Regions from separate parts of the Pseudomonas sp. DWP3-1-2 genome, predicted to be linked through region 2. Evidence: predicted binding sites of a transcription regulator. Region 2 holds the regulator's gene; the other holds the start of a gene.
What was found. The regulator sigma-54, encoded in region 2, starts transcription at its own class of promoters, with help from an activator protein. The targets are predictions, from matches to a motif close to ANTGGCATNNANNTTGCTNT.

Region 1 (4,655 bases), on a different contig from region 2:
TGTATGCCGAGGCCGAGCGGCTGGCCGCCGAAGGTGACGGCCATTACATGGACCAGTTCACCTACGCCGAGCGCGCCACCGACTGGCGGGGCAATAACAATATTGCCGACAGCATCTTCGAGCAGTTAAAAGGCGAGGAACATCCGGTGCCAGCGGCCATCGTGATGAGCGCGGGCACTGGCGGCACGACGGCGACGATTGGTCGCTTTATTCGTTACAAGGGGCATGACACCCGACTGATCGTGGTGGACCCGGAGAACTCGGTCTTCTATGAGAGCTTTCGCACCGGGGATATCAGCCTGACCAGCCCGCACGGCAGCCGCATCGAAGGCATCGGGCGCCCTCGGGTCGAGGCTTCGTTTCTGCCGGATGTGATCGACGATATGGTGCAGGTGCCTGACGCGGCGAGCATTGCGACGCTGGGCTGGCTGGAGCGACTGCTCGGCAAGAAACCCGGCGGCTCGACGGGCACCAATGTGTGGGGCGCACTGACGGTGGCGTTGCAGATGCAGGAGCGAGGCGTGAAAGGGTCTGTGGTGACGCTGATGTGCGACAGCGGCGAACGTTATCTGGATACCTACTACGACCCGCAATGGGTCACGCGCACCGTGGGTGACCTGACGCCTTATACGCGCAAGCTGGAGCAGTTGTTGGTGCCTGCCAGACAGGTCAACAGTCGGTAAGCGCACTGTTTCGATACAGGGCAATACCGATCCGTGGGAGCGAGGCTTGCCCGCGAAGAACGATAACGCGGTGAATCTGGTGCACCGAGGCGCCTGGTTCGCGGGCAAGTCGGACGCCGCCCGCTCGCTCCAACAAATCGGTTTAACTCAGACGGTCATGTGTCATGCGTCGTTCTTTGACGCGGCGCTCGCTTCCATCTCCGCAACCTTGGCTTCCAGCGCTTCCAGGCGTGCCCGGGTGCGTGCGAGCACAGCCATCTGGCTGTCGAATTCCTCACGGCTGACCAGGTCCAGTTTGCTGAAGCCACTTTGCAGCAGGGCTTTGAACTGGGTTTCGAATTCACTGCGCGGTACGGGCGTCTCTCCATTGAACAAGCGCGAGGCGTGGCCGCTCAGGGCATCGAGGAAAGCTTTGGGCGCGAGCATGGTCAGACTCCAGAATCAGATAAGCGGCAGTGTAGCACGCAGCGTCTATAGTCAATCCAGACCCGCGCCGATGCACGGTTATCGCGCATCGCAGCGTGCACGCGCGCACCGTAGTTGTGCATTGAGTGGGTCTGAACGCGGCCGGCGGGGGGCGATAAAGCGTCAACGGCCTGTATTCAATGGAAATTCACGAGATGGCAAGCTTTCTGCTTAGACGCTTATGACCCATGCACTGAGGCAGTCGCTGTGACGAAGGCAGTGCGGCAGGCGGAGCGGGGATGTGTTTCGTCAGAAGCGGTTTCTGGGGTTGGTCGGGCCTCCATCAGGCGACCGACGCGTTACAAAGCCAGGCACTGCGCTTAGACTTGAGTCGGGTTTGTTTTCCTGGGGCAAGTCCACCAATTCGGGAGAAAGTTTCATGAAGCTAGTCACTGCAATCATTAAGCCGTTCAAGCTGGACGACGTGCGCGAGTCGCTGTCTGAAATCGGCGTGCAGGGCATCACCGTTACTGAAGTCAAAGGCTTCGGTCGTCAGAAAGGCCACACCGAGCTGTATCGCGGTGCGGAATACGTAGTCGACTTCCTTCCCAAGGTGAAGATCGATGTTGCCATTGATGACAAGGATCTGGATCGGGTTATCGAGGCGATAACCAAAGCAGCCAACACCGGCAAGATTGGTGACGGCAAGATCTTCGTGGTCAATCTGGAACAGGCTATTCGCATCCGTACGGGCGAAACCGATACCGACGCAATCTAAGCCGCCAACCCCAACGCCCCAGGAGAAAACAATATGACTCTGCGTCAATTCGCAGGGCTAGGAGCCCTGTTGTCCCTCGTAACCCCTGGCCTTGCCATGGCGGCGGACGAAGTGGCAGCTCCAGTCCTCAACTCAGGCGACACCGCCTGGATGCTGACTTCGACAGCTTTGGTGCTGTTCATGACAATTCCCGGCCTCGCCTTGTTCTACGGCGGTATGGTTCGGTCGAAAAACATTCTTTCCGTGATGATGCAGTGCTTCGCTATCACTGGTTTGATCAGCATCCTGTGGGTCATTTATGGCTACAGCATTGCGTTCGATACCACGGGTATGGAAGCAGGCGTCGTCAACTTCAACTCCTTCTTCGGCGGCATGGGCAAAGCGTTCCTGGCGGGCATTACCCCGGCCAGCATCACCGGCCCGGCTGCGCTGTTCCCTGAAGCGGTGTTCGTCACCTTCCAGATGACCTTCGCTATCATTACGCCAGCCCTGATCGTCGGTGCTTTCGCAGAACGCATGAAGTTCTCCGCGATGCTGATCTTCATGGGCATCTGGTTCACCCTGGTCTACGCGCCCATCGCGCACATGGTCTGGGGCGGCGTTGGCGGCCTGTTGTGGGACTGGGGCGTTCTGGATTTCGCAGGCGGCACTGTTGTTCACATCAACGCCGGTGTAGCGGGTCTGGTTGCCTGCCTGGTGCTGGGCAAGCGTAAAGGCTTCCCGACCACGCCGATGGCTCCGCACAACCTGGGTTACACCCTGGTCGGCGCGGCCATGCTCTGGGTCGGCTGGTTCGGCTTCAACGCCGGTTCCGCTGCTGCGGCAAACGGCACGGCCGGTATGGCGATGCTGGTTACCCAGATCGCGACCGCCGCCGCTGCACTGGGCTGGATGTTCGCCGAATGGCTGACCCACGGTAAACCAAGTGCCCTGGGCATCGCGTCGGGTGTGGTTGCCGGTCTGGTTGCCGTTACACCTGCCGCCGGTACTGTTGGCCCGATGGGCGCTTTGATCATCGGTCTGGCAGCAGGCGTGATCTGCTTCTTCTGCGCCACCAGCCTCAAGCGCAAGCTGGGCTACGACGACTCCCTGGATGCCTTCGGCGTTCACGGTATCGGCGGCATCGTCGGCGCGATCCTCACCGGTGTATTTGCAGCCCCTGCTCTGGGCGGCTTCGGCACCGTGACGGATATCGCCGCACAGGTCTGGATTCAATTCAAAGGCGTGGCCTTCACGGTTGTGTACACCGCCATCGTGACCTTCATCATCCTCAAGGTGCTGGACGCGGTCATGGGCCTGCGTATCACCGAAGAAGAAGAAGCGGTCGGCCTCGACCTTGCGCAACACAACGAGCGTGGCTACAACTTGTAAGCCTGCGCAAAAAAAATGCCCGGTTTACCGGGCATTTTTTTGTCTGGGGTTTGTCGATAGTGGGCATCGTCGATGGCTTACAGAGAGGGCAGCCCATTGCGCGCTTTGCTTTTTCTACCAGCGCGTTAGAATGCGCGCCGAACGTGCGGAGAACTGTATGTGGCAACAGACCAGGATCACCTTGCGGGCCAGGCCTCGCGGGTTCCATCTGGTGACCGACGAAATACTGGCAGGCTTGCCCCAGTTGCGCAGTTGTCGAGTCGGACTGTTGCATTTGTGGCTGCAGCATACCTCGGCTTCGTTGACCATCAACGAGAATGCCGACCCGGCCGTGCGTCGTGACTTCGAACGTTTTTTCAACCGTCTGGCCCCTCAGGGCGCAAACGGCTATGAACATGACGACGAAGGGCCTGACGACTTGCCGGCGCATTTCAAGGCCAGTTTGCTAGGCTGCCAGTTGACGTTGCCGGTGACGGCGGGGCGATTGGCGCTGGGCACCTGGCAAGGTGTCTATCTGGGCGAGCATCGCGATGTTGGCGGTGCCCGCAACGTCCTCGCCACCTTGCAGGGTGAGCAGGCGTAACCGCTGGTCTCCAGTGGTTGTTGAATTTTCCCGGCAGCCTTCGAAAACGGACGCCGCTGGGCTATAACTAATCTGCTTTCGCAAGTCATGAGGTAGAACATGAGCGACGACGACAACGACGATCTGGTTGATGATCTGGAAGGTGAGGAAGACGGCGAGGAGCTTGCAGCTGCTGCCGAAGACGATGGCTCCGAAGTTGATGACAGCGTCGAAGCCGCCGTTATACCCACCAAGGGAAAAGCCAAGGCTGCAGTCTCGGTTGATGAACTTCCTAGCGTAGAAGCCAAAAACAAAGAGCGTGATGCTCTGGCTCGCGCCATGGAAGAGTTCCTCGCCCGTGGCGGCAAGGTGCAGGAAGTGGAAGCCAACGTGGTCGCCGATCCGCCCAAGAAACCTGACAACAAATACGGAAGCCGCCCGATCTAGGGTGTGACGCCTGTATGACAAAGCCCGCTGTCGCTGCGGGCTTTTTTTTGCGTGTTTATCCCGTTGGAGCGAGCGGGCGCTCTGTCTGAGGAGGATGTCATTTTGTGGGAGCGAGGCTTGCCCGCGAATTGGACGCCTCGGTAATGCAGGCACGCCGCCCGCTCCAACGGAATGGGCAGTGTTTTGGCTGAAAAAACCGCTACGCCCAACCTCGCAACACATCCGGCAATTGCGTCAGGCTGGTGATTTCGGCATCGGGCGCTCTTTCGGCTTCCCAGGGTTTGCCCTGCGGGTTGTACCAGATGGCGCGCATGCCAGCCTGTTGGGCGCCGGCGATGTCATCGCCGGGGTGATCGCCTATGTGCACGGCGTGCGCCGGATCCGCATTGCCGCGCTTGAGCGCCTCCCT
Region 2 (4,655 bases):
TTTTACATGATCGTCGGGCTGGTGCAGGCCGATCAGGGTCGCGTACTGATCGACGACCTGGACGTGAGCCACCAACCCATGCACGGTCGCGCACGCGCGGGCATCGGCTACCTGCCTCAGGAAGCCTCGATTTTCCGCAAGCTGTCCGTCTCGGACAACATCATGGCCATCCTTGAGACCCGCAAGGAACTGGACAGCGCGGCGCGGCGCAAGGAACTGGAAAGCCTGCTGCAGGAATTCCACATCACCCATATTCGCGACAACCTGGGGATGAGCCTGTCCGGTGGCGAACGTCGCCGGGTTGAAATTGCACGCGCCCTGGCTACTTCACCGAAATTCATTCTGCTCGACGAACCTTTCGCCGGCGTGGACCCGATTTCAGTCGGCGACATCAAGCAGATCATCCATCACTTGAAAGCCAAGGGTATCGGCGTTTTGATCACCGATCACAACGTTCGGGATACTCTGGACATCTGCGAAACCGCTTACATCGTCAACGATGGGCAACTGATCGCCGAAGGCGACTCGGAAACCATTCTGGCAAATCAACTGGTGAAAGAGGTCTACCTCGGTCACGAGTTCCGCCTGTAATTACTGTGGTGCCTCGCCCCTCCAAGCGAGCAATGCCTGGATGTTTTCGATGATGATGCATTAATTGCCATCACACTCTAGGCAAACACTTTGGTTTCAGGCATATAATTTGCTTATGCAGGCGCTCCGGCGCCCCGGTAGTGGATGGCGCGTGTGCGCCGGCGAATAAGGTGTTAAGCCCCAGCCATGAAACCATCGCTAGTCTTGAGAATGGGCCAGCAGCTGACGATGACGCCGCAGCTGCAACAGGCCATCCGCTTACTCCAGCTTTCGACTCTGGATCTCCAACAAGAGATTCAAGAGGCGCTGGAGTCCAACCCTATGCTGGAACGCCAGGAAGAAGGAGAAGACTTCGACAACGCTGACCCCCTGGCCGACAGCGTCGAGCAAAAGCCCAATCCCGACGTTCAGGAGCCGACTTATCAGGAACCCGCCCCTACGGTAGACAACCTGGAAGAAGGCGACTGGAACGAGCGCATTCCCAATGAATTGCCAGTGGACACTGCCTGGGAAGACGTCTACCAGACCAGCGCCAGCAGCCTGCCCAGCAATGACGATGACGAATGGGACTTTACGACTCGCACGTCCGTGGGTGAAAGCCTGCAGAGCCATTTGCTCTGGCAGCTGAATCTGGCGCCCATGTCCGATACCGATCGTCTGATTGCCGTGACGCTGATCGACTGCATCAACAATCAGGGTTATCTGGACGAAACCCTCGAAGAGATTCTCGACGCCTTTGATCCCGAGCTGGATATCGAACTGGACGAGATCGAGGCCGTTCTGCACCGCATCCAGCAATTCGAACCTGCGGGCATCGGGGCGCGCAACCTCAGCGAATGCCTGTTGCTGCAATTGCGCCAACTGCCCGCCAAAACCCGCTGGCTGGCTGAAGCTCAGCGCCTGGTCAGCGACTTTATCGACCTGCTCGGCAGTCGCGACTACAGCCAGCTGATGCGCCGCATGAAGCTCAAGGAAGATGAGCTGCGTCAGGTCATCGAGCTGGTTCAGAGCCTCAATCCACGGCCGGGCTCGCAAATCGAATCCACCGAAGCCGAATATGTTGTGCCTGACGTTATCGTGCGCAAGGACAACGAGCGCTGGCTGGTGGAGCTTAATCAGGAATCGGTGCCTCGCCTGCGGGTGAACCCTCAATACGCCGGGTTCGTGCGCCGCGCCGACACCAGTGCCGACAACACCTTCATGCGCAATCAGTTGCAGGAAGCCCGCTGGTTCATCAAGAGCCTGCAGAGCCGCAACGAAACGCTGATGAAAGTCGCCACCCAGATCGTCGAGCATCAACGCGGCTTTCTGGAATATGGCGACGAGGCCATGAAACCGCTCGTCCTGCATGACATTGCTGAGGCGGTCGGCATGCACGAATCGACGATTTCCCGCGTGACTACGCAAAAATTCATGCATACGCCGCGCGGCATATACGAATTGAAATATTTCTTTTCGAGCCACGTCAGCACGTCGGAGGGCGGTGAATGTTCGTCCACGGCGATTCGGGCGATCATCAAAAAACTGGTTGCCGCTGAAAATCAGAAAAAGCCGTTGAGTGACAGCAAGATCGCTGGTTTACTGGAGGCACAAGGCATTCAGGTAGCTCGTCGCACAGTTGCTAAATACCGCGAATCACTGGGCATTGCGCCATCCAGCGAACGCAAGCGACTGATGTGATCCGGCCGGGTAAAGACAGGGTGCGCACAACCCGCAGTCGTTTTTACCCGAGCCAGAGCTGCAAGCCAAAGCGTTCCAGTGGTAGGCAAAAGCCTGCCTCTTTATGCACTGGCAATAAGGAGAAAGCGGTATGCAAGTCAACATCAGTGGACATCAACTGGATGTGACCGACGCCCTACGCGACTACATCACCGAAAAACTCGGACGACTGGAGCGCCACTTCGACAAGATAACCAATGTGCAGGTCATCATGGAGGTCGAGAAACTGAAACAGAAAATCGAAGCCACCCTGCACATCCCTGGTGCGAAAGTGGTCGCCAATGCGGAACATGACGACATGTACGCGGCGATCGACCTTCTGACCGACAAGCTCGACAGACAATTGCTCAAGCATAAGGAAAAGCAGATCGGCCACCTTCAAGGTGCGACGGCTCGCTGATACCCCCCACATGATCCGACTTGAAAACATCCTGACCCCCGGCCGTTCACTTGTGAACGTGTCGGGTGGCAGTAAAAAACGTGTACTCGAATCCATTGGCAATCTGATCGGCAAAGAAGTGCCTGATCTGGATTCGCAAACCGTGTTCGAGAGCCTCGTCGCCCGGGAAAAACTCGGGTCAACCGGCTTTGGAAACGGGATTGCGATCCCCCACTGCCGTCTTGCCGGGTGCTCGGCGCCCATCAGCGCCGTGTTGCGCCTTGATGCTCCTGTAGAATTCGACGCTATCGATGGCGCGCCAGTGGACCTGCTATTTGTCCTGCTGGTCCCTGAAGCCGCCACCGATGAGCACCTTGAGCTGCTGCGCCAGATAGCCAGCATGCTTGACCGCACCGATGTGCGTGAACGCCTGCGCAGCGCCCAAAGCAGTGAAACGCTTTATCAGGTGGTGCTGGACGTGCAGAGCGGTAACTGACCATGCGCATGATAATCGTCAGTGGCCGTTCAGGCTCCGGCAAGAGCACTGCACTGGACGTGCTGGAGGACAGCGGCTTCTATTGCGTTGACAACCTCCCTGCTGGCCTGCTGCCCGAGCTGGCCGAGCGCGCGCTGATCAATACGGAACTGGCCGAGCCGCTGCTCGCCGTGTCCATTGACGCCCGCAATCTGCCAAGCCATCTGACGCGCTTCCCGCAAATGCTTCAGGAAGTGCGCTCGCGCAATATTCAATGCGACGTGCTTTATCTGGATGCGGACGAAGCCACGCTTTTCAAGCGTTTTTCGGAAACCCGACGCCGTCACCCGTTGAGCACGGCCAATCGTTCACTGGCCGAAGCGATACGGGACGAAACCACGCTGCTGGGCCCGATCATCGATCTGGCCGATCTGAAGATCAACACCACGCACCTGAACCTCTATCAATTGCGCGACGCCCTGAAGCTGCGGCTGCTGAACAAGCCAGAACCGGGCACCGCCTTCCTGATCGAGTCGTTTGGATTCAAGCGCGGCATGCCCGTGGATGCCGACCTTGTGTTCGACGTGCGCTGCCTGCCCAATCCTTACTGGAAACCTGAGCTGCGCGAGCATTCAGGTCTGGAACAACCGGTTGCCGACTACCTCGCCGCACAGCCCGATGTCGAGGAGATGTTTCAGGACATCTTCGCGTACCTCAACAAGTGGCTGCCCCGCTTCGCGGCCAGCAACCGCTCGTACGTCACCATTGCCATTGGCTGCACCGGCGGGCACCACCGCTCTGTTTACCTGACCGAGCGCCTGGGTCAAGTCTTGCATCAATCCCTCAAGAACGTTCAGGTCCGCCACCGCGACCTAGGCTGAAAGGACTTCCACTGCGATGCCCGCTCGTCAAATCACCATCATCAACAAGCTGGGCCTTCATGCCCGTGCAGCCGCCAAATTTGTGGGCGTGGCCGGCAGGTTCCCCTGCCAGATCAGAGTCGGACGTGCGCCTGACAGCATGGTCGATGGCAAAAGCATCATGGCCGTTATGATGCTGGCCGCCGGCAAAGGCACAGAAATCCATTTGTCGACCGAAGGCGAAGACGAACAGGCTGCGCTGGACGGACTCGTCGAGTTGATCAATAACAGGTTTGATGAAGGGGAATGACCGAGCCGCCTGGCTTCATTGAATCATCTGCGTAAAAAAGCCCGATCCAGGATTGACTCCGGATCGGGCTTTTTCGTTAGAGAAGGATTTAGCCCTTCTTCACAAACTCTGATTTCAGCTTCATTGCGCCGATACCGTCGATCTTGCAGTCGATGTCGTGATCGCCGTCAACCAGGCGGATGTTCTTGACCTTGGTACCGACTTTGACCACGAGGGAGGAACCTTTGACTTTCAGGTCCTTGATGACGGTGACGGTGTCGCCATCCTGCAGCGTATTACCGACCGAATCCTTGATGACTTTGACGTCGTCGGCAGCTTCCG

Region 1: the regulator sigma-54 is predicted to act here: its motif matches at 1,303-1,322, upstream of glnK (P-II family nitrogen regulator).

Annotation. Positions count from the first base shown of each region.
Region 1 is NZ_JAFCTZ010000015.1:25,064-29,718, forward strand. Features, by position in the region: gene ACP7B0_RS22100 (PLP-dependent cysteine synthase family protein) at 1-683, shown strand, start outside; gene ACP7B0_RS22105 (accessory factor UbiK family protein) at 846-1,109, opposite strand; gene glnK (P-II family nitrogen regulator) at 1,528-1,866, shown strand; gene ACP7B0_RS22115 (ammonium transporter) at 1,900-3,237, shown strand; gene ACP7B0_RS22120 (secondary thiamine-phosphate synthase enzyme YjbQ) at 3,395-3,820, shown strand; gene sutA (transcriptional regulator SutA) at 3,920-4,246, shown strand; gene ACP7B0_RS22130 (HAD family hydrolase) at 4,446-4,655, opposite strand, start outside.
Region 2 is NZ_JAFCTZ010000002.1:82,739-87,393, reverse strand. Features, by position in the region: gene lptB (LPS export ABC transporter ATP-binding protein) at 1-591, shown strand, start outside; gene ACP7B0_RS06245 (RNA polymerase factor sigma-54) at 778-2,271, shown strand; gene hpf (ribosome hibernation-promoting factor, HPF/YfiA family) at 2,402-2,710, shown strand; gene ptsN (PTS IIA-like nitrogen regulatory protein PtsN) at 2,721-3,185, shown strand; gene rapZ (RNase adapter RapZ) at 3,188-4,045, shown strand; gene ACP7B0_RS06225 (HPr family phosphocarrier protein) at 4,062-4,334, shown strand; gene ACP7B0_RS06220 (zinc ribbon domain-containing protein YjdM) at 4,423-4,655, opposite strand, start outside.